Regions from separate parts of the Streptomyces sp. NBC_01216 genome, predicted to be linked through region 2. Evidence: riboswitches for the same ligand, from Rfam matches in the RefSeq annotation. Region 2 holds a riboswitch; each other region holds the start of a gene.
What was found. Region 2 has a riboswitch for cobalamin ahead of OG393_RS09740 (ribonucleoside-diphosphate reductase subunit alpha). Riboswitches for the same ligand answer to the same signal wherever they lie in the genome.

Region 1 (4,750 bases), 1.4 Mb from region 2:
GCGCTTGCGGGTGACGCCGCTGGCGACCATCTGGGCGTCGCAGAGGATCGGCGCGCCGGCGCGCAGGGCGGCGCGTGCCCGGGAGACGACCCCCGGCGAGTAGGCGAGGTCCCGGACGAGGTCGACCATGCCGCAGGCGTGGATCATCCGCACCGCGACCTGGCTGACGTCGGCGGGCAGACCCGCGAGATCCGCCTCGGCGCGGATCGTGGCAAAGGACTGGCGGTATATCTCCGCCCCGTCCTTCTCGTAGTCGAACATCCTGTTGCTCTCGCTCATCTCGTGGGTGTGGACGGGCGGCGGGCCGCCGCGACGGCGTCGGGGAGGTCTGTACGCGGGACGGGGCGCCCGTCCACCAGGTAGTGGCCGTCGGCGGTGGCGACGACGTCGACCCACTCGCCGGGCCCCCCGGTCGGGTGGCCGCAGCGCCGCTCGCACCCCGAGAACCGGACGGGTGAACCGCCCCCGTCCGTGCCGGGTGTCGCGTCCGCCCGGACGTCGGCGAGCGACTTGGCGCATCCGGGCCGCCCGGTGCACGCGCCCACGTCGAGCCAGGGGGAGTCCGCGCGGGTGAGCAGACCGGCCCCGGCGAGCGCGCCGAGGCGCGCCTCGGCGGCGGGACGGCCGGGGAACCCGGTCACGACGGCTCCGCGCCAGGGGGTGAGCCGCAGCTCACCGGGGGCGGCACCGTCCGGGGTGAGGGCACGGAGCTGCGCGGCGGTGAGCCGCCCGAGCCGCGCGACGACGGATACGGCGTACCTCCCGGTCGCCGGGTCGCCGAGCACACCGGGGCGGGGACCGGCGGAGCCGGGCGGGGTCGTGGGAGTGTGCGGGGCCGCCGGCCGCGCGGGGACGCCCGCGCGGACGAGGGCGCCCGCGAGGTCCGGCTCCACTCCCGCCGGGAGTTCCCGGACGCGCCAGGCCCCGGTGCCCGCCGCGCGCGCGGCGGCGAGGAAGGCGCCGGCGGCGGCGAGCGCCGCACGGGCCGCGTCGGAGCCCGCGACCCGGACGGTCCGGGCTCCGGCCCGGACCAGCGCGTCGCCGTCAGCCCGGGACGTTGAGAACAAGGTCACATCCGCGCCCAGCCCCGCCACGTCCCCGCGGCCGTCGTCCAGAGCGAAGAGAAAACGTCCGGAAAGCGCCGTCGTCCAGTCCTGCCCGCAGAGCAGGCCGTCCAGCTCGCGTGCCCACAACTGCACGTTCCCGCCGCCGATTCCGTCCACCCCGGCCAGCGGCGAGGCGACGATGTTCCGGATCCGCTCGTGCGCGGAGGAGGGCAGCAGCGCGGCGGCCGAGAGCAGCTCCGCCAGCCGGGCGTCGCAGCCCTCGGAGAGGCCCCGCAGCTCCACGTTCCCCCGGGACGTGACACTGATCCGTCCGTCGCCCAGAGTCTCCGCCGCGTCCGCCAGAACATGCGCCTGACGTGACGTCAGAACGCCGGCGGGCAGGCGTAGTCGAGCCAGGAGACCGTCATCGGCTGCGTGCAGCCGGAGCGCCCCGGGGCAGGCGTCGCCCCGGTCCCGCACGGGCGGTTCGCCCCGGTCGGGAAGGGGGGGTGGGATGGGCGGCATGGCGGCGAGCATACCCACGTCGTTCCGGCCGCCATCCCTGCGCCGGGCGGCCAGGATCTACTATGCAGACGGCATGGGGTCCCAGGACCCCGGGGAGGAAGCCCGGTGAGAATCCGGCGCGGTCCCGCCACTGTGAGCCGGCTCCGAAGACGGAGCCGGTGAGTCAGGAACTCCCGCCGTCCACACGACCACCCGGGGCGCGGACAACCCCGAGGAAGGCCTGCGCTCGCATGCGAATTCTGTTGCTGTCGCACTCCGACACCGACCTGCTCAGCGCCCGCGCGGCCGGCGGCCCGGTCGCGTACCGCTTCGCCAACCCCGCCCGCCTCCCGCTCGGCGACCTGCCCGGTCTCCTCGACGGCGCCGACCTCGTGCTGGTCCGCCTCCTCGGCGGCCTGCGCGCCTGGGAGGACGGGCTGCGGGCCCTGCTCGCCGAGGACCAGCCGCGGCCCGTCGTCGTGCTCTCCGGCGAGCAGGCCCCCGACGCCCAGCTGATGGAGTCGTCCACCGTCCCGATCGGCGTCGCCACCGAGGCCCACGCCTACCTGGCGCACGGCGGCCCGGACAACCTGGAGCAGCTGGCCCGCTTCCTCTCCGACACCGTGCTGCTCACCGGCCACGGCTTCGAGGCCCCGGCCGCCGCCCCCACCTGGGGGCCGCTGGAGCGCACCCCGCGCACGACCGACGGCCCGACCATCGCGGTGCTCTACTACCGCGCCCACCACATGAGCGGCAACACCGGCTTCGTCGCCGCGCTCTGCGAGGCGATCGAGGACGCGGGCGCCCAGGCCCGTCCGCTCTTCGTCGCCTCCCTGCGCGCCCCCGAGCCCGAACTGCTCGACCGGCTCCGCGACGCCGACGCCATCGTCACCACCGTGCTCGCCGCCGGCGGCACCAAGCCCGCCGAGGCCCAGGCCGGCGGCGACGAGGAGTCCTGGGACGCGGGTGCGCTCGCCGCTCTCGACGTCCCGATCCTCCAGGCACTCTGCCTCACCGGGTCCCGCTCGGCCTGGGAGGAGAACGACGAGGGACTGTCCCCGCTCGACGCGGCGAGCCAGGTCGCCGTTCCCGAGTTCGACGGCCGCCTGATCACCGTCCCCTTCTCCTTCAAGGAGATCGACGAGGACGGCCTGCCGGCCTACGTCGCCGACCCCGAACGCGCCGCCCGCGTCGCCGGGATCGCCGTGCGCCACGCCCGCCTGCGGCACATCCCGAACGCCGGGAAGAAGCTGGCGCTCGTCCTCTCCGCGTACCCGACCAAGCACTCCCGGATCGGCAACGCCGTCGGCCTGGACACGCCCGCCTCGGCCGTGGCGCTGCTCCGCAGACTGCGCGCGGAGGGCTACGACTTCGGCCCGGTCGAGGACCTCCCCGGCGTGGTCTCCGGCGACGGCGACGAGCTGATCTACGCCCTGATCGAGGCCGGCGGCCACGACCAGGACTGGCTCACCGAGGAGCAGCTGGCGCGCAACCCGGTCCGCATCCCGGCCGCCGACTACAAGCGCTGGTACGCGACCCTCCCGGCCGGACTCCGCGCGTCCGTCGAGGAACACTGGGGCCCCGCGCCCGGCGAGATGTTCCTCGACCGCTCCCGCAACCCCGAGGGCGACATCGTGCTCGCCGCCCTGCGCCGCGGGAACCTGCTGATCCTCATCCAGCCGCCGCGCGGCTTCGGCGAGAACCCGATCGCGATCTACCACGACCCGGACCTGCCGCCCTCGCACCACTACCTGGCCGCCTACCGCTGGATCGCGGCACGCGCCGAGGACGGCGGCTTCGGGGCGGACGCGATGGTCCACCTCGGCAAGCACGGCAACCTGGAGTGGCTGCCGGGCAAGAACGCGGGTCTGTCGGCGGCCTGCGGCCCGGACGCGGCGCTCGGCGACCTCCCGCTGGTCTACCCCTTCCTCGTCAACGACCCGGGCGAGGGCACCCAGGCCAAACGCCGGGTCCACGCGACGCTCGTCGACCACCTGGTGCCGCCGATGGCGCGCGCCGACTCGTACGGCGACATCGCGCGCCTGGAGCAGCTGCTCGACGAGTACGCGCAGATCTCCTCCATGGACCCGTCGAAGCTCCCGGCGATCCGTGCCCAGATCTGGACGCTGATCCAGGCCGCGAAGCTCGATCACGACCTGGGGATGGACGACCGGCCCGACGACGACGGCTTCGACGACTTCCTGCTGCACGTCGACGGCTGGCTCTGTGAGGTCAAGGACGCGCAGATCAGGGACGGTCTGCACGTCCTCGGCGGAGCGCCGGAGGGCGAGGCGCGGGTCAACCTGGTCCTGTCGATCCTCCGGGCCCGGCAGATATGGGGCGGCACCCAGGCGCTCCCGGGCCTGCGCGAGGCACTCGGCCTGGACGAGTCGGCCGCGACGCGCACCACCGCCGACGACGCGGAGGCGAAGGCGCGCGAGCTGGTCGAGGCGATGGAGGCCGCCGGCTGGTCGGTGCACGCGGTCGCCGAGGTCGCCGGCGGGCACGGCCCCGAGGTCGCCGCGGTGCTGCGGTTCGCCTGCGAGCAGGTCGTCCCGCGGCTCGCCGCCACGACCGACGAGCTGACGCACGCCGTCCACGCGCTGAACGGAGGCTTCGTGCCGGCCGGGCCTTCCGGTTCGCCGCTGCGCGGTCTGGTCAACGTGCTCCCGACAGGCCGCAACTTCTACTCCGTCGACCCCAAGGCCGTACCGTCCAGGCTGGCGTGGGAGACGGGCCAGGCCCTCGCCGACTCGCTGCTGGAGCGCTATCGCACGGACAACGGCGCGTGGCCGACCTCCGTCGGACTGTCGCTGTGGGGCACGAGCGCCATGCGCACGGCCGGCGACGACGTGGCGGAGGCCCTGGCCCTGCTCGGCGTCCGCCCGCTGTGGGACGACGCCTCGCGCCGGGTCAACGGTCTGGAGGCGATCCCGCCGGCGGAACTCGGCCGCCCGCGCGTCGACGTCACCCTGCGCATCTCCGGCTTCTTCCGGGACGCGTTCCCGCACGTCATCGGCCTGCTCGACGACGCGGTACGGCTCGTGGCCTCGCTCGACGAGCCCGCCGAGTCCAACTTCGTCCGCGCGCACGCCCAGGCCGACCTGGCCGAACACGGCGACGAGCGGCGCGCCACGACCCGGATCTTCGGCTCACGGCCGGGCACGTACGGCGCGGGCATCCTCCAGCTGATCGACTCG
Region 2 (4,750 bases):
TCTTCGCCAGGGCCGGCGAGACGTACGCCACGGTCAACCCCGTCACGGGCAAACCGCGCGGCGCGCTGGTACCGGGCGAGATGGGCCAGTGGGGCTACGCGACGCTGGCGCTCGGCTCGGCGCTGGCGCTCTTCATGTACCCGCACTCGATCACGGCGACGCTCTCCTCGCGCAGCCGTGACGTCATCCGCCGCAACACCACGATCCTGCCGCTCTACTCGCTGATGCTGGGGCTGCTCGCGCTGCTCGGCTTCATGGCGATCGCGGCGGGCGTCAAGGTCGGCAACGCCCAGCTGGCCATCCCGCAGCTCTTCGAGAACATGTTCCCCGACTGGTTCGCGGGCGTCGCCTTCGCCGCCATCGGCATCGGCGCGCTGGTGCCGGCGGCGATCATGTCGATCGCCGCGGCCAATCTCTTCACCCGCAACATCTACAAGGACTTCCTGAAACCGGACGCCACGCCACAGCAGCAGACCAAGGTGTCCAAGCTGGTGTCGCTGCTGGTCAAGGTCGGCGCGCTGGTCTTCGTCCTGACCATGGACAAGACCGTGGCGATCAACTTCCAGCTGCTCGGCGGCATCTGGATCCTCCAGACCCTGCCGGCACTGGTCGGCGGCCTGTTCACCCGCTGGTTCCACCGCTGGGCCCTGCTGGCGGGCTGGGCGGTCGGCATGGTGTACGGCACGGCGGCGGCCTACGGCGTGGCGAGTCCGACACAGAAGCACTTCGGCGGCTCCTCCGCCGAGATCCCCGGCATCGGCGAGATCGGCTACATCGGCCTCACCGCCTTCGTGCTCAACGTGGTGGTGACCGTCGTCCTGACCTTCGTCCTCAAGGCGGTCAAGGCTCCCGAGGGCGTGGACGAGACCTCTCCCTCGGACTACACCGCGGACGCCGGCGAGCCGGGCGTGCGGGCCGAACTGGCGAAGGCCGGCCCCGGCCGCTGACCCGCGCCGTCGCCCGCGAGGCGCCGGAGGCCGCCGCGATCCCCCACGGAATCACGCGGCGGCCTTCGTCACGCACAGACATACGCACAGGCACGCGCATACGCATACGCATACGCATACGCAAGGATGTTCGCATGAGAACCGTCCCGCGCCTCGCCCACCTCGCCGTGGCACCCCTCGCGCTCGCCCTCACCGGCTGTGGTACGGAGCGCCTCGGCGCCTCGCCCCCCGACCACGCTGAACTCGTGGCACGCGCCTCGGCGGCCCAGACCCGTGTCGAGCACGTGTACGTCACCGAGGCGGAGGGATTCACCCTCGCACGGCAGTCGGCGGGAGTCATCGGCGACGACGGCTTCCGGCTCACGTACGTCGCGAAGGACGGAGCGCGGCTCACCCTGTCCGCGGAGCGGCAGCCGTTCACCGACAAGGACTGCTCCGCTCCGTCCCAGGGCGAGACCTGCGCGCGGGAGGACGGGAGCTGGTACCGCCACTCCGCGTACGGACACACCTACGTGCGCAACGAGGGCGCGCTTCGCATCACGCTCGGCGCGCCGCTCTCGGTGTCCAGGGAGACACTGCGTGAGACCGCCGCGCGGGCCCACCGCGCCGACGACGCCGAACTGGACGCCGTGCTGCCCGAGGAGACCGGCCCCCGGATACCCGTCGAACGCGGAGACCTGCCGCCCGAGGGCGACGGGGCGCCGGACAACTCGGTGGGCGTGGGCGGGTGACGGACATCGGACCACACCGATGGGACATCAGGATCCGAGTGGCACGGCCCGAGGAGTACGAGGCTCTGGGCGAGCTCACCGCGCGGGCCTGTCTCGACGACGGGCACCTCGACTTCGGTGTGCACGACGCGTACCTCGATGTGCTGAGGGACGTGCCCCGGCGGGCCGCCGAGGCCGAGGTGCTGGTCGCACTGGACGGCGCGGGCCGGCCGGCCGGGGGCGTGACCTTCGTCTCGGGCCCCACCAGTCCGTGGGCCGACATCGCCCGGGAGGGCGAGGCGGAGTTCCGGATGCTCGCCGTCTCCGCGGACGCCCGTGGCCGGGGCGTCGGAGAGTCGCTCGTTCGGGCCTGTGTGGAGCGGGCGCGGGCGACACCGGGATGCCGACGCGTGGTGCTCTCCACCCAGCCGGGCATGACCTCCGCGCACCGCGTGTACGAGCGGCTGGGCTTCGTCCGCACCCCCGGACGGGACTGGGAGCCGATCCCGGGACTGGTGGAACTGCGCACTTACGCCCTGGAGCTGTGAACAGGTAGCGACACAACATGTGGGGGGTGTCCTGCGGGGCGCCCCCCACATGTATGCTCATGCTCGCTGTCGCCGCAGGGGAATCCGGTGGAAGTCCGGAACTGTCCCGCAACGGTGTGCTTTTGGCGCTTTCGTCCGCCAGGTGAGTCCGAAGACCTGCCGACAGCGCACCCGGTCCGTCCGTTCCGGGTGCCACAGACGTCCGGGCCTCGCGGAGTGGGCCGGCGGCGGCACACCCCTGCCCGTGGGTGCCCGTCTGCCCGCCTTCCCCCCGTCGGCCCCGAGCCGAGCGAGGGAGAGCCCCCACGTGACCATCGCGCCCGCCGATCCGGCCACAGCGATCGAGAGCGACGGACCCGGGACCGTGCTGCTGCGGACCCTGACCGACCTCACCGCCGATCTCCCCGACGCCGACCCCGGCAGAATCGCCGCCGCGGCGCTGCGCGGCCGGAACGCCGGTTCGGACGAGGCGGAACTGCGCGAGCTGGCCACCGAGGCGGCCGCCGGCCTGATCGCCGAGGACCCCTCCTACTCCCGGCTCGCCGCCCGGCTCCTGACGATCACCATCGCCGACGAGGCGGCCGGCCAGGGGGCGGTGTGCTTCTCCGCGTCCGTCGCCGTCGGCCACCGCGAGGGCCTGATCGCCGACCGCACGGCCGCGTTCGTCCGGTCGCACGCCGGGCGGCTCGACGCGGCCCTGGACCGCTCCGCCGACGACCGCTTCGGCTACTTCGGCCTGCGGACCCTCTACTCGCGCTACCTGCTGCGCCACCCGATCACCCGCAAGGTCATCGAGACCCCGCAGCACTTCATGCTGCGGGTGGCCGCCGGACTGGCCGAGGACGGCTCGGAGCGGGCGCTGGACGAGGTCACGTCGCTCTACGGGCTGATGAGCCGGCTCGACTACCTGCCCTCCTCGCCCACGCTGTTCAACTCCGGCACCCGTCACCCGCAGATGTCGTCCTGCTACCTGCTCGACTCGCCGCAGGACGAGCTGGACTCGATCTACGACCGCTACCACCAGGTGGCGCGCCTGTCGAAGCACGCCGGCGGCATCGGTCTGTCGTACTCGCGCGTCCGCGCCCGCGGTTCGCTGATCCGCGGCACCAACGGGCACTCGAACGGCATCGTGCCGTTCCTGAAGACCCTGGACGCCTCCGTCGCGGCCGTGAACCAGGGCGGCCGGCGCAAGGGCGCCGCCGCCGTCTACCTGGAGACCTGGCACGCGGACATCGAGGAGTTCCTGGAGCTGCGCGACAACACCGGTGAGGACGCCCGGCGTACGCACAACCTGAACCTGGCGCACTGGATCCCGGACGAGTTCATGCGGCGCGTCGACGCCGACGCCGAGTGGTCGCTGTTCTCCCCGGCCGACGTGCCCGAACTGGTCGACCTGTGGGGCGAGGAGTTCGACGCCGCGTACCGCCGCGCGGAGGCCGCGGGCCTGGCTCGCAAGACCATGCCGGCCCGTGACCTGTACGGCCGGATGATGCGGACCCTGGCCCAGACCGGCAACGGCTGGATGACCTTCAAGGACGCGTCGAACCGCACCGCCAACCAGACGGCGGAGCCGGGCCACACGGTCCACTCCTCCAACCTCTGCACGGAGATCCTGGAGGTCACGGACGACGGCGAGACGGCGGTCTGCAACCTGGGCTCGGTCAACCTCGGCGCCTTCGTGGACCTGAGGTCAGGCGACATCGACTGGGAGCGGCTCGACGAGACCGTCCGTACCGCCGTCACCTTCCTCGACCGCGTGGTGGACATCAACTTCTACCCGACCGAGCAGGCCGGCCGGTCCAACGCCCGCTGGCGGCCCGTCGGGCTGGGCGCGATGGGCCTCCAGGACGTCTTCTTCAAGCTGCGGCTGCCCTTCGACTCCACCGAGGCCCGTGCGCTGTCGACGAGGATCGCCGAGCGCATCATGCTCGCCGCCTACGAGGCCTCAGCCGACCTCGCCGAGCGCAACGGCCCCCTGCCCGCCTGGGACAAGACCCGGGCCGCCCGGGGGGTGCTGCACCCGGACCACTACGACGTGCGGCCGAACTGGCCGGAGCGCTGGACCGCGCTGCGCGAGCGCGTCGCCGCGGTCGGGATGCGCAACTCGCTGCTGCTGGCCATCGCGCCGACGGCGACCATCGCCTCGATCGCGGGCGTGTACGAGTGCATCGAGCCGCAGGTCTCCAACCTGTTCAAGCGCGAGACGCTGTCCGGCGAGTTCCTCCAGGTCAACTCCTACCTGGTCGACGAGCTGAAGCGGCTCGGCGTGTGGGACGCGCAGACCCGTGAGGCGCTGCGCGAGTCCAACGGGTCGGTGGCCGGCTTCGGCTGGGTCCCGGACGAGGTGCGCGAGCTGTACCGGACGGCCTGGGAGATCCCGCAGCGCGGTCTGATCGACATGGCGGCGGCCCGGACCCCGTTCCTCGACCAGTCGCAGTCGCTGAACCTGTTCCTGGAGACGCCGACGATCGGCAAGCTGTCGTCGATGTACGCGTACGCCTGGAAGCAGGGTCTGAAGACCACCTACTACCTGCGGTCCCGTCCG
Region 3 (4,750 bases), 4.7 Mb from region 2:
CCGCCGCGACGTCCCGCACGTGCACGAAGTCCCGCCGCTGGCCGCCGTCCTCGAAGACCCGGGGGGCCTCCCCCCGCGCCAGCGCCGAACGGAAGAAGGAGGCGACGCCCGCGTAGGGGGTGTCCCGGGGCATCCCCGGCCCGTACACGTTGTGGTAGCGCAGACTGACCGCGGACCCGTCGACGGCTCGCGCCCACGCCGCCGCCAGGTGCTCCTGGGCCAGCTTCGTCGCGGCGTACACGTTCCGCGGGTCGGCTGGGGTGTCCTCGTCGACCAGCCCCGGCGCCAGCAGGGCTCCACACGTGGGGCAGCGCGGTTCGAAGAGCCCCTCCCGGAGGTCCTCGGCGCTGCGGGCGCCGGCCCGGACGCGTCCGTGACGGGGGCACTCGTACCGTCCCTCCCCGTACACGACCATCGACCCCGCGAGGACGAGCCGCCTCGGGCCCGTCTCGGCCATCGCCGCGAGCAGCACGGCGGTGCCCAGGTCGTTGCAGCCCACGTACGCGGGCGCGTCGGCGAAGTCTTTGCCCAGGCCGACCATGGCGGCCTGATGGCAGACCGCGTCGACGCCGCGCAGCGCCGCCCGGACGCTCGGCGCGTCCCTGACGTCGGCGCCCACGAACTCCACCCCCGGCGGCGGCTCCGGAGCGGTCGGGTGCGCGCTGGGCAGCAGCGCGTCGAGGACGACCGGCTCGTGGCCCGCCCTGCCCAGTGCCGTGACGATGTGCGAGCCGATGAACCCGGCTCCTCCTGTGACAAGTACACGCATGGCGGGGACGCTACGGAACGAAGGGCCGCGGCGGAGCGGCCCACGCCGCGCCGTAAGCGTTTCGTCATCACCGTGGCCCTCCCGTCCGGGCCCGTGTTCGCGTTGGATGGCCGAAGAGACATCCGGAACGGAACGAGTGGACGAGGAGGTGCGCCGTGGGGCGCGTCACGAGGAAGTGGTGGTGGACCGGGGCGGCGGTCGTGGCTGTGGCGGTCGCCGCCGGGCTGGTGTGGTTCAAGCCCTGGGCGCTGTGGGTGGACGAGACCGTGCACGAGGCGCTGCCCTCCGCGAGCGCGCCGGCCGCGCCGCCCGCCGCGACCGAGGCCCCCTCGTCCCCGCAGACCACACCGGCCGCCGGCCCGGTCACCCTCGCCGAGGGCACCTTCATCAGCCACGAGCACGCCACCAGCGGCACCGCGAAGATCGTCCGCCTGTCGGACGGCACCCCGGTGCTGCGCCTCGAAGGTCTGGACACCTCCAGCGGCCCGGACCTCCGCGTGTGGCTGAGTGACGCACCGGTCAAGGAAGGGAAGGACGGCTGGCGCGTCTTCGACGACGGCAAGCACGTGAGCCTCGGCAAGCTCAAGGGCAACAAGGGCGACCAGAACTATCCGCTGCCCGCCGACGTGGACTGGGAGGCATACCCGAGCGTCAGCATCTGGTGCGACCGGTTCGACGTGTCCTTCGGCGCCGCGGGTCTCGTACGGACCTGACGGGCCGCGTCTCCCGCGCCGGACGGCCGCGCGCCGTCCGGCCCGCCGGCGGGGACGCGTCCCGCGCGCGCCGGACGGCAAACCGGTCCGCCGTCGCGGCCCGACGGGTCCGTCAGGACAGTCCGGGAAGCGCCACGTCGAGTACCGGCACCGCACGCGGTGAGCCGTCGGCGTCGATCGCGACGAAGGTCAGGAACGCCGTGGCGACCTCGGTGGCGGGCCCCGAGCTGTTCCACCGCTCGGCCGTGACACGCACGCCGACGGTCATCGACGTCCGACCGGCGCGCTCCAGCCCGGCCTCGACGCTCAGCAGGTCCCCGGCCCGCACCGGAGCCAGGAACGTCATCCGGTCCACCGAGACGGTCACGGCCGGACCGTCCGCGTGGCGTCCGGCGGCGGCCGCCGCGGCGTCGTCGATGAGTTTCATCATCACGCCGCCGTGGATGGTGCCGTAGAGGTTGGTGTCGTGGTCGCTCATGATGTGGGCGAGGACCACCCGGGAGTCATCCGGGGTCTTGGTCGTACGTGCGGGGCGGGAGACGGTGCGATCGGCCACGTCAACTCTCCTTCGCGAGTCGCGGCGGTGCTGGGCCGCGCGCACGGGGTACCGGCGCGCGGGCAGCGGCAGGTCTTCGGACTCGCGGGCACGTCCACCGGGGTCGACCGGGGGACACCTAGTGGCCGTCGCTTCCCGGGCCGGTGCGGGCCCAGTGCGTATGACGGCGGTCGTTCCCGCTCACCGCTGCGGGGCAGTCCCGGATTCCCACCGGGTTCCCTCTCGCGATCCGGAAGTACCGAAGAGCGGGCTTCGCTCCCGGATCGTGTCGACGCCCGGCGGCCCCCGTGCCGGAGGCAGGGGGGAGCGGGGCGAACCAGCTGCGGGCACCACCCTACGTGCCGGGCGGTGACCGCCCGGCAGGTAGGGCCACCGGGAGGGCCGCGCTCAGGCCCGGCCCTCCCGGAAGGCGCTCAGGATGCGCTCCGCCGCGAGCGTCGCGGTCAGCCGCCCGTCCCGTACCTGGCGCTCGACCTCCGGCGTGAGCGCCCGTACGGCGGGATCGGCGTGCAGCCGGCCCAGCAGTTCGTCACGCACCATCGTCCAGGCCCAGTCCACCTGCTGGTCCCGGCGCCGGGCGGCCAGCCGGCCCGCCGCGTCCAGGAGCGAGCGGTGCCCTTCGAGGCGCTCCCAGATCTCCTCCAGGCCGGTCGACTCGCGCGCGCTGCAGCTGAGGACCGGCGGCGTCCACACCGCCTCCCGGCCGTGCATCAGCCTCAGCGCGCCCGCCAGTTCCCGCGCCGCGGCGCGCGCGTCGGTCGCGTGGGGCCCGTCCGCCTTGTTCACCGCCACGACGTCGGCCAGCTCCAGGACACCCTTCTTGATCCCCTGCAGTTGGTCCCCGGTGCGTGCCAGCGTGAGCAGCAGGAAGGAGTCGACCATGTTCGCCACGGCCGTCTCCGACTGCCCTACACCCACGGTCTCCACCAGCACCACGTCGTACCCCGCCGCCTCCATGACCACGATCGACTCGCGCGTCGCCTTGGCCACACCGCCGAGGGTGCCGGCGGTGGGGGAGGGCCGCACGAACGCAGCCGGGTCGACCGCCAGCCGCTCCATACGGGTCTTGTCGCCCAGGATCGAGCCGCCGGTGCGGGTGGAGGACGGGTCCACGGCGAGCACCGCCACCTTGTGCCCGAGGCCGGTCAGCATCGTGCCGAAGGTGTCGATGAAGGTGGACTTGCCCACGCCGGGCACGCCGCTGATCCCGATCCGCCGGGCCCGGCCGCTGTGCGGCAGCAGCTCGGTCAGCAACTCCTGCGCGAGGGCCCGGTGGTCCGGGCGGGTGGACTCGACCAGGGTGATGGCACGCGCGACCAGCGCGCGCCTCCCCTCCCGGACACCCTTCGCGTACGTGTCGATGTCGATGGCCATGGGGTCAGCGGCCGTGCCCCAGGTCGGCCGCCAGGCGGCGTACGAGGTCCGCTGCCGCGTCGGGGATGACCGTGCCGGGCGGGAAGACGGCGGCCGCCCCCATCTCCAGGAGGGTGGGCACGTCCTGGGGCGGGATGACTCCGCCGACCACGATCATGATGTCCTCGCGGCCCTCCGCGGCGAGTTCCTCCCGCAGCGCGGGCACGAGCGTGAGGTGTCCGGCCGCCAGCGAGGAGACGCCCACGATGTGGACGTCCGCCTCGACGGCCTGTCGGGCGACCTCCGCCGGGGTCTGGAAGAGGGGACCGACGTCCACGTCGAAGCCCAGGTCGGCGAAGGCCGTGGCGATCACCTTCTGGCCGCGGTCGTGCCCGTCCTGGCCCATCTTGGCGACCAGGATGCGCGGGCGACGGCCCTCGGCCTCCTCGAAGGCGTCCACCAGGGCGCGCGTGCTCTCCACGGACGGGGACTCCCCGGCTTCGTTGCGGTACACATCGGAGATCGTACGGATCTGGCCCGCGTGCCGTCCGTACACCTTCTCCAGGGCGTCGGAGATCTCACCCACCGTCGCTTTCGCCCGAGCGGCCCGCACGGCCAGCTCCAGCAGGTTCCCCGAACCTCCGGCGGCCCGGGTGAGGTCGTCGAGCGCGGCCAGGCACGCCCGCTCGTCCCGTTCCTCGCGCAGCCGTCGCAGCTTCTCGATCTGCCGGGCGCGCACGGAGGAGTTGTCGACCTTGAGGACGTCGATCTCCTCGTCGCCGTCCACGCGGTACTTGTTCACACCGATCACCGGCTGCCGGCCGGAGTCGATCCGGGCCTGCGTGCGGGCGGCGGCCTCCTCCACACGCAGCTTCGGGATGCCCGCGTCGATGGCCTGCGCCATGCCGCCGGCGGCCTCGACCTCCTCGATGTGCTGCCAGGCCCGGCGGGCCAGGTCGTATGTCAGCCGCTCCACGTAGGCGCTGCCGCCCCAGGGGTCGATGACCCGGGTGGTGCCCGACTCCTGCTGGAGGAGCAGCTGGGTGTTGCGGGCGATGCGGGCGGAGAAGTCGGTCGGCAGGGCGAGGGCCTCGTCGAGGGCGTTGGTGTGCAGCGACTGGGTGTGGCCCTGGGTGGCCGCCATCGCCTCCACACAGGTGCGGGTGACGTTGTTGAACACGTCCTGCGCGGTGAGCGACCAGCCGGAGGTCTGCGAATGGGTACGCAGGGAGAGCGACTTGGCGTTCCGCGGGTCGAACTGCCTCACCAGCTTCGCCCACAGCAGCCGGGCCGCGCGCAGTTTGGCGACCTCCATGAAGAAGTTCATGCCGATCGCCCAGAAGAACGACAGGCGCGGCG
Region 4 (4,750 bases), 3.4 Mb from region 2:
CGGCGGCCCGGTCTCGATGAGCCGGAGCAGCGCGTCCGTGTCGGCGTGTTCCTCGATCAGGTCGCCCAGCCGGTCCAGCTGTTCCTCGCGCAGCGCGCCGAAGGACGTGTCCGGCGCGGGGACGAAGCGGCGTGAGGCGCCCGCGGCCACCTCGCGCAGGAACGCCCGGCGGAATCCGTCGCTCTCCAGCGAGCCGTGCCAGTGCGTGCCCCAGACGGCGCCGACCCGGCAGCCGTCCAGGAAGGGGGCCCCGCCCAGGACCTCGGCGACGCCGTGATGGATCTCGTAGCCCTCGACCCGCTCGCCGAGCGCCTCGCCGACCGGACGGGCCAGTGTCTTGCCCGCGGCGAACCGGACCCGTACCGGCAGCAGGCCGAGCCCGTCGACCGTCCCGGCCTTCGACTCGACCTCGTCCTCGATCCGCTCCCCGAGCGCCTGGAAGCCGCCGCAGATGCCGAGGACCGGCCGGCCCTCCGCCGCCCGCCGCGCGAGGGCGTCCGCGAGGCCGCGCTCGCGCAGCCAGGCCAGCGCCCGTACCGTGCCGCGGGTGCCCGGCACGATCACCAGGTCCGCGTCGACGAGCTCCTCGGCCCGGTCCACGAAGCGCACCACCACGCCCGGCTCGGCGGCCAGCGCGTCCACGTCCGTGAAGTTGGACATGAGGGGCACGGCGCAGACCGCGACCCGCAGTACGTCCTCGCCGACGGGCGGGGCCACGACCGACTCGCGGACCGCGCCGCGCATCGAGACCCGCAGCCCGTCCTCCTCGTCGATGCCGAGCCCGTGGGCGTAGGGCAGAACGCCGAAGGTCCGGCGTCCGGTCAGCCCGTGCAGCATGTCGAGCCCCGGCTCCAGCAGCGTGACGTCGCCGCGGAACTTGTTCACCAGGTAGCCCGCGATCAGTTCCTGGTCCTCCGGTGCCAGCAGGGCCGTCGTGCCGAAGAACTGGGCGAACACCCCGCCCCGGTCGATGTCGCCGACCACGAGCACCGGCAGTCGCGCGGCGCGCGCGATGCCCATGTTCACGATGTCGGTGCGCCGCAGATTGATCTCGGCCGGACTGCCCGCCCCCTCGCAGATCACGGCGTCATACGTGCCCCGCAGCTCCTCCAGGCACGCCAGGACCGGCTCGAAGAGCTCCTTCTGCCGTCCCCCGTGATAGCCGCGCGCGCTCAGCTCGCCGACCGGCCTGCCCATCAGGACGACCTGGCTGGAACGGTCGCTGCCGGGCTTCAGCAGCACCGGGTTCATCAGGGCCGTCGGCTCCACTCGCGCGGCCTGCGCCTGCATGGCCTGCGCCCGCCCGATCTCCGCGCCCTCGCGGGTCACGAAGGAGTTCAGGGACATGTTCTGGCCCTTGAAGGGGGCCACCTTCACGCCCCGGCGGACCAGCCAGCGGCAGATGCCGGCCGTGACGACGCTCTTTCCCGCGTCGGACGTGGTCCCGGCGACCAGCAGTCCGCCCCTCATATCAGCCTCCGCTTGATGGCACCTATGATCATCCGGCCGCCCGCGCAGGTCACCAGCGTCAGCGCGGTCACCCGTCGCGAGAGCCGTACGGCCCGTTCGATGTCGGCGACCTCCACGTCCCGTCCGGGCGCGTTCAGCGCGGGCCGGTGCTCGACCCGTCCGCCGTACGAGAGCGTCCCCCCGAGCCGTACGCCGAGCGCCCCCGCGAACGAGGACTCCACCGGACCGGCGTTCGGGCTGGGATGCCGCCCGGCGTCGGCCCGCCAGGCGCGCAAGGACCCGCGCGGGTCGCCGCCGGCCACCGTGGCGAGCGCGGCGGTCAGCCGGGCCCCCGGCCAGCCGGCGACGTCGTCCAGCCTGGCCGAGGCCCAGCCGAAGCGCCGGTGACGCGGGGACCTGTGGCCGACCATGGCGTCCAGGGTGTTCACGGCCCGGAACCCCACCAGGCCCGGGACACCGGCGGCGGCGCCCCACACGAGCGCCCCCACGACCGCGTCGGAGGTGTTCTCGGCGACGGACTCCACGACCGCGCGGGCCATCGCCGGGCCGTCCAGGGAGTGCGGATCACGCCCGCACAGGTGCGGCAGCCGTTCGCGGGCGACCTCCAGGTCCCCGGCGGCCAGGGCGCCGCCGATGGCGCGGGCCTCCCGGCCCAGGGTCGTCCCGCCGACGACGGCCCACACGGTGGCCGCGGTCAGGGCGACGGACGCGGCGGGCCGGTCCCGGACGGCCCGCGCGGCCAGCGCTCCGGCCGCCGCGGCGCCTCCGGCGCAGAGGGCGGTGTGCAACGCGCCCCAGCCGCGGTGGTCGTGCCACAGAAGACGTTCGACGGTGCCGGCGAACCGCCCGAAACCGGCGACCGGATGGCCGCGGCGGGGGTCGCCGACGAGCAGGTCCGCGGCCAGACCGGCGGCGGCGCCGTACGCGAATACACCGGTGGCTGCAATGCGGCCAGGCATGGCGCTGTGTCCTCACTCAGGGTCCGCGCCCTGGCTCGACGTGACCGACGGCGAGAGTTCCTGGCTCCCGGGGAGGGTTCCCCGGTCACAGTGGCGGGACCGCGCCGGATTCGCACCGGGCTTCCTCTTCTGCCGCCGTCATGGCCCCGGAAGTCCACCACGCTGCGCGAACACCCGTCAACTCACCCTTGACCTGCGGCGGGACAGTGTGCGAAGCCCCACAGCCGACCCGCGCACAGGAAGGGCGGCGCGGCCCGTACGCACAGGACGGCCGGGCGGGCCGCACCCGAAGGTGCGGCCCGCCCGGCCGTCGGTGCTCGCCGCCGTCAGGCGACGATCAGATAGATGCCGTACGCGACGGCCGCCGCGCACAGGGCGAAGCAGGCGTAGGCGCCGGTGCGCGCCAGGGCGGCGGAGCCGCCCTGTGCGGCGGCCTGCTCCTGCTTGGAGAGGCCGACGATGCCGAGGGTGAACAGGCCCACGAGGGCGACGGTCGCCACGAGGCTGACTCCGAAGACGGAGCCGAGAGCTGCCCAGTCGATCTTCATGCGTGCGTGTCCCTTGGTTCCTTAGACCGCCGCGGCGGGGGCCGCGGGGGCTGCCGGGTCCGTGGGGGCCGGCGCGGGGATGGTGGTCTTGAGCTCCTCGGCCGCGGCGACCGCGGTTCCGGTGGGCGGCGGGGTGACGGCCGCGATCGCGGTGGTCACGACACCGGCGGGCTCGTCGTCGAGGTCGTCCGCGGTGACGTTGCTGTGGTCGACCGGCTTGCGGCGGGACAGGGCCCAGATGACGCCCGACCCGGCGACCAGCAGGATCGCGACGACGACGATGCCCCAGGTGCCCTGCTTGGTGAGGAACTCGGCGCCGGCGCCGACCAGTCCGGCGGCGGGCAGGGTCAGGCCCCAGGCGACGAACATCCGGGTCGCGGTGGACCAGCGGACGACACCGCCCTTGCGGCCGAGGCCCGCGCCCATCACGGCACCGGAGCAGGACTGCGTGGTGGAGAGGGAGAAGCCGAGGTGGGAGGAGGCCAGGATGACCGTGGCCGCGCTGGTCTGGGCGGCGAAGCCCTGCGGCGGCCGGAGGTCGGTCAGGCCCTTGCCCATGGTGCGGATGATGCGCCAGCCGCCGAGGTAGGTGCCGAGCGCGATGGCCACACCGGCCGCGACGATGACCCACATCGGAGGGTTGGAGCCGGGGACGAGGACGCCGCCGGTGACCAGGGCGAGGGTGATGACACCCATGGTCTTCTGGGCGTCGTTGGTGCCGTGGGCGAGGGAGACGAGGCCGGCGGAGGCGATCTGCCCGGCACGGTAGCCCTTGGCCGTGGCCTTCGCGTCGGTCCGGGAACCGATCCGGTACGTCAGCCTGGTGGCCGCCCAGGCGGCCAGTCCGGCGACGACCGGTGCGGCGATCGCGGGGAGCAGGACCTTGGTGACGACGGTGCCGCCGTTGACCGCGGACCAGCCGGCCGACATGACGGCCGCGCCTATGAGGCCGCCGAAGAGAGCGTGGGAGGAGCTGGACGGAAGTCCGAGCAGCCAGGTCAGCAGATTCCAGAGGATGGCACCGACGAGCGCCGCGAAGATCACTTCGGTACGAATGCCCTGTTCGTTGATGATCCCGCCGGAGATCGTCTTGGCGACCTCCACGGACAGGAACGCACCGACCAGGTTGAGCACGGCGGACATGGCCACCGCCGTCTTGGGCTTGAGGGCACCGGTCGAGATGGTCGTCGCCATCGCGTTGGCGGTGTCGTGGAAACCGTTCGTGAAATCGAACACGAGAGCTGTCACGACCACAATCGCGAGCAGCAGCGTGATGTGTTCCATTTACCCAGGCAATCGTTTGACGTCAGTGGCTCGTCGAACGTAGGCAACCTGGGTGAACGGAAGGTGAACTGAGTCGGTCGGTGTGGTGTCCCCAACAGGTTCCGCGCGTTCCACTTAGTGCTCCGGAGGTCCGGCCGTCCACGATGTTCCCCACGCAAACCCGGGTAAGCCCTGCCGTAAGGGGACGGTTCCGCCCCCTCCGGGCCGTGGACGGGACCGCCCCCACGTGGGGAGGCGTGGAAGTGACCCGCGTCACCACGGCGAGGCCCCCGCGGACACCCCGGACGACGGCGGTCCGGTGGCACCCCGCCCACGGACTGCCGACACTGGGAGCGTGCGCCCGGCTACAGCGACGGCAGCGGCCGTCACCACACTGATCGGTGCCGGCGCGGCCGCGATCGCGGCCGGCCGGTACGCCGGCGACGTCGCCCTCAGGGTGCCGTCCGGACGACCGCTGCCCGGCGATCCCCGGCTCACCGTGCACGCCAC

Region 1: another riboswitch for cobalamin. It lies ahead of cobN (cobaltochelatase subunit CobN); the one in region 2 lies ahead of OG393_RS09740 (ribonucleoside-diphosphate reductase subunit alpha).
Region 3: another riboswitch for cobalamin. It lies ahead of OG393_RS31790 (acyl-CoA thioesterase); the one in region 2 lies ahead of OG393_RS09740 (ribonucleoside-diphosphate reductase subunit alpha).
Region 4: another riboswitch for cobalamin. It lies ahead of OG393_RS25850 (cobalamin biosynthesis protein); the one in region 2 lies ahead of OG393_RS09740 (ribonucleoside-diphosphate reductase subunit alpha).

The regions. Positions count from the first base shown of each region.
Region 1 is NZ_CP108677.1:3,697,450-3,702,199, forward strand. It holds gene OG393_RS16230 (precorrin-8X methylmutase) at 1-279, opposite strand, end outside; gene OG393_RS16235 (cobalamin biosynthesis protein CobG) at 276-1,583, opposite strand; cobalamin riboswitch at 1,627-1,763, shown strand; gene cobN (cobaltochelatase subunit CobN) at 1,802-4,750, shown strand, end outside.
Region 2 is NZ_CP108677.1:2,324,569-2,329,318, forward strand. It holds gene mctP (monocarboxylate uptake permease MctP) at 1-947, shown strand, start outside; gene OG393_RS09730 (hypothetical protein) at 1,082-1,678, shown strand; gene OG393_RS09735 (GNAT family N-acetyltransferase) at 1,717-2,205, shown strand; cobalamin riboswitch at 2,259-2,383, shown strand; gene OG393_RS09740 (ribonucleoside-diphosphate reductase subunit alpha) at 2,513-4,750, shown strand, end outside.
Region 3 is NZ_CP108677.1:6,991,838-6,996,587, forward strand. It holds gene OG393_RS31780 (NAD-dependent epimerase/dehydratase family protein) at 1-769, opposite strand, end outside; gene OG393_RS31785 (DM13 domain-containing protein) at 925-1,482, shown strand; partial or broken gene OG393_RS31790 (acyl-CoA thioesterase) at 1,628-1,960, opposite strand; cobalamin riboswitch at 2,089-2,296, opposite strand; gene meaB (methylmalonyl Co-A mutase-associated GTPase MeaB) at 2,426-3,412, opposite strand; gene scpA (methylmalonyl-CoA mutase) at 3,417-4,750, opposite strand, start outside.
Region 4 is NZ_CP108677.1:5,769,015-5,773,764, forward strand. It holds gene OG393_RS25845 (cobyric acid synthase) at 1-1,470, opposite strand, end outside; gene OG393_RS25850 (cobalamin biosynthesis protein) at 1,467-2,429, opposite strand; cobalamin riboswitch at 2,462-2,584, opposite strand; gene OG393_RS25855 (hypothetical protein) at 2,756-2,977, opposite strand; gene OG393_RS25860 (inorganic phosphate transporter) at 2,999-4,261, opposite strand; gene OG393_RS25865 (alpha/beta hydrolase) at 4,596-4,750, shown strand, end outside.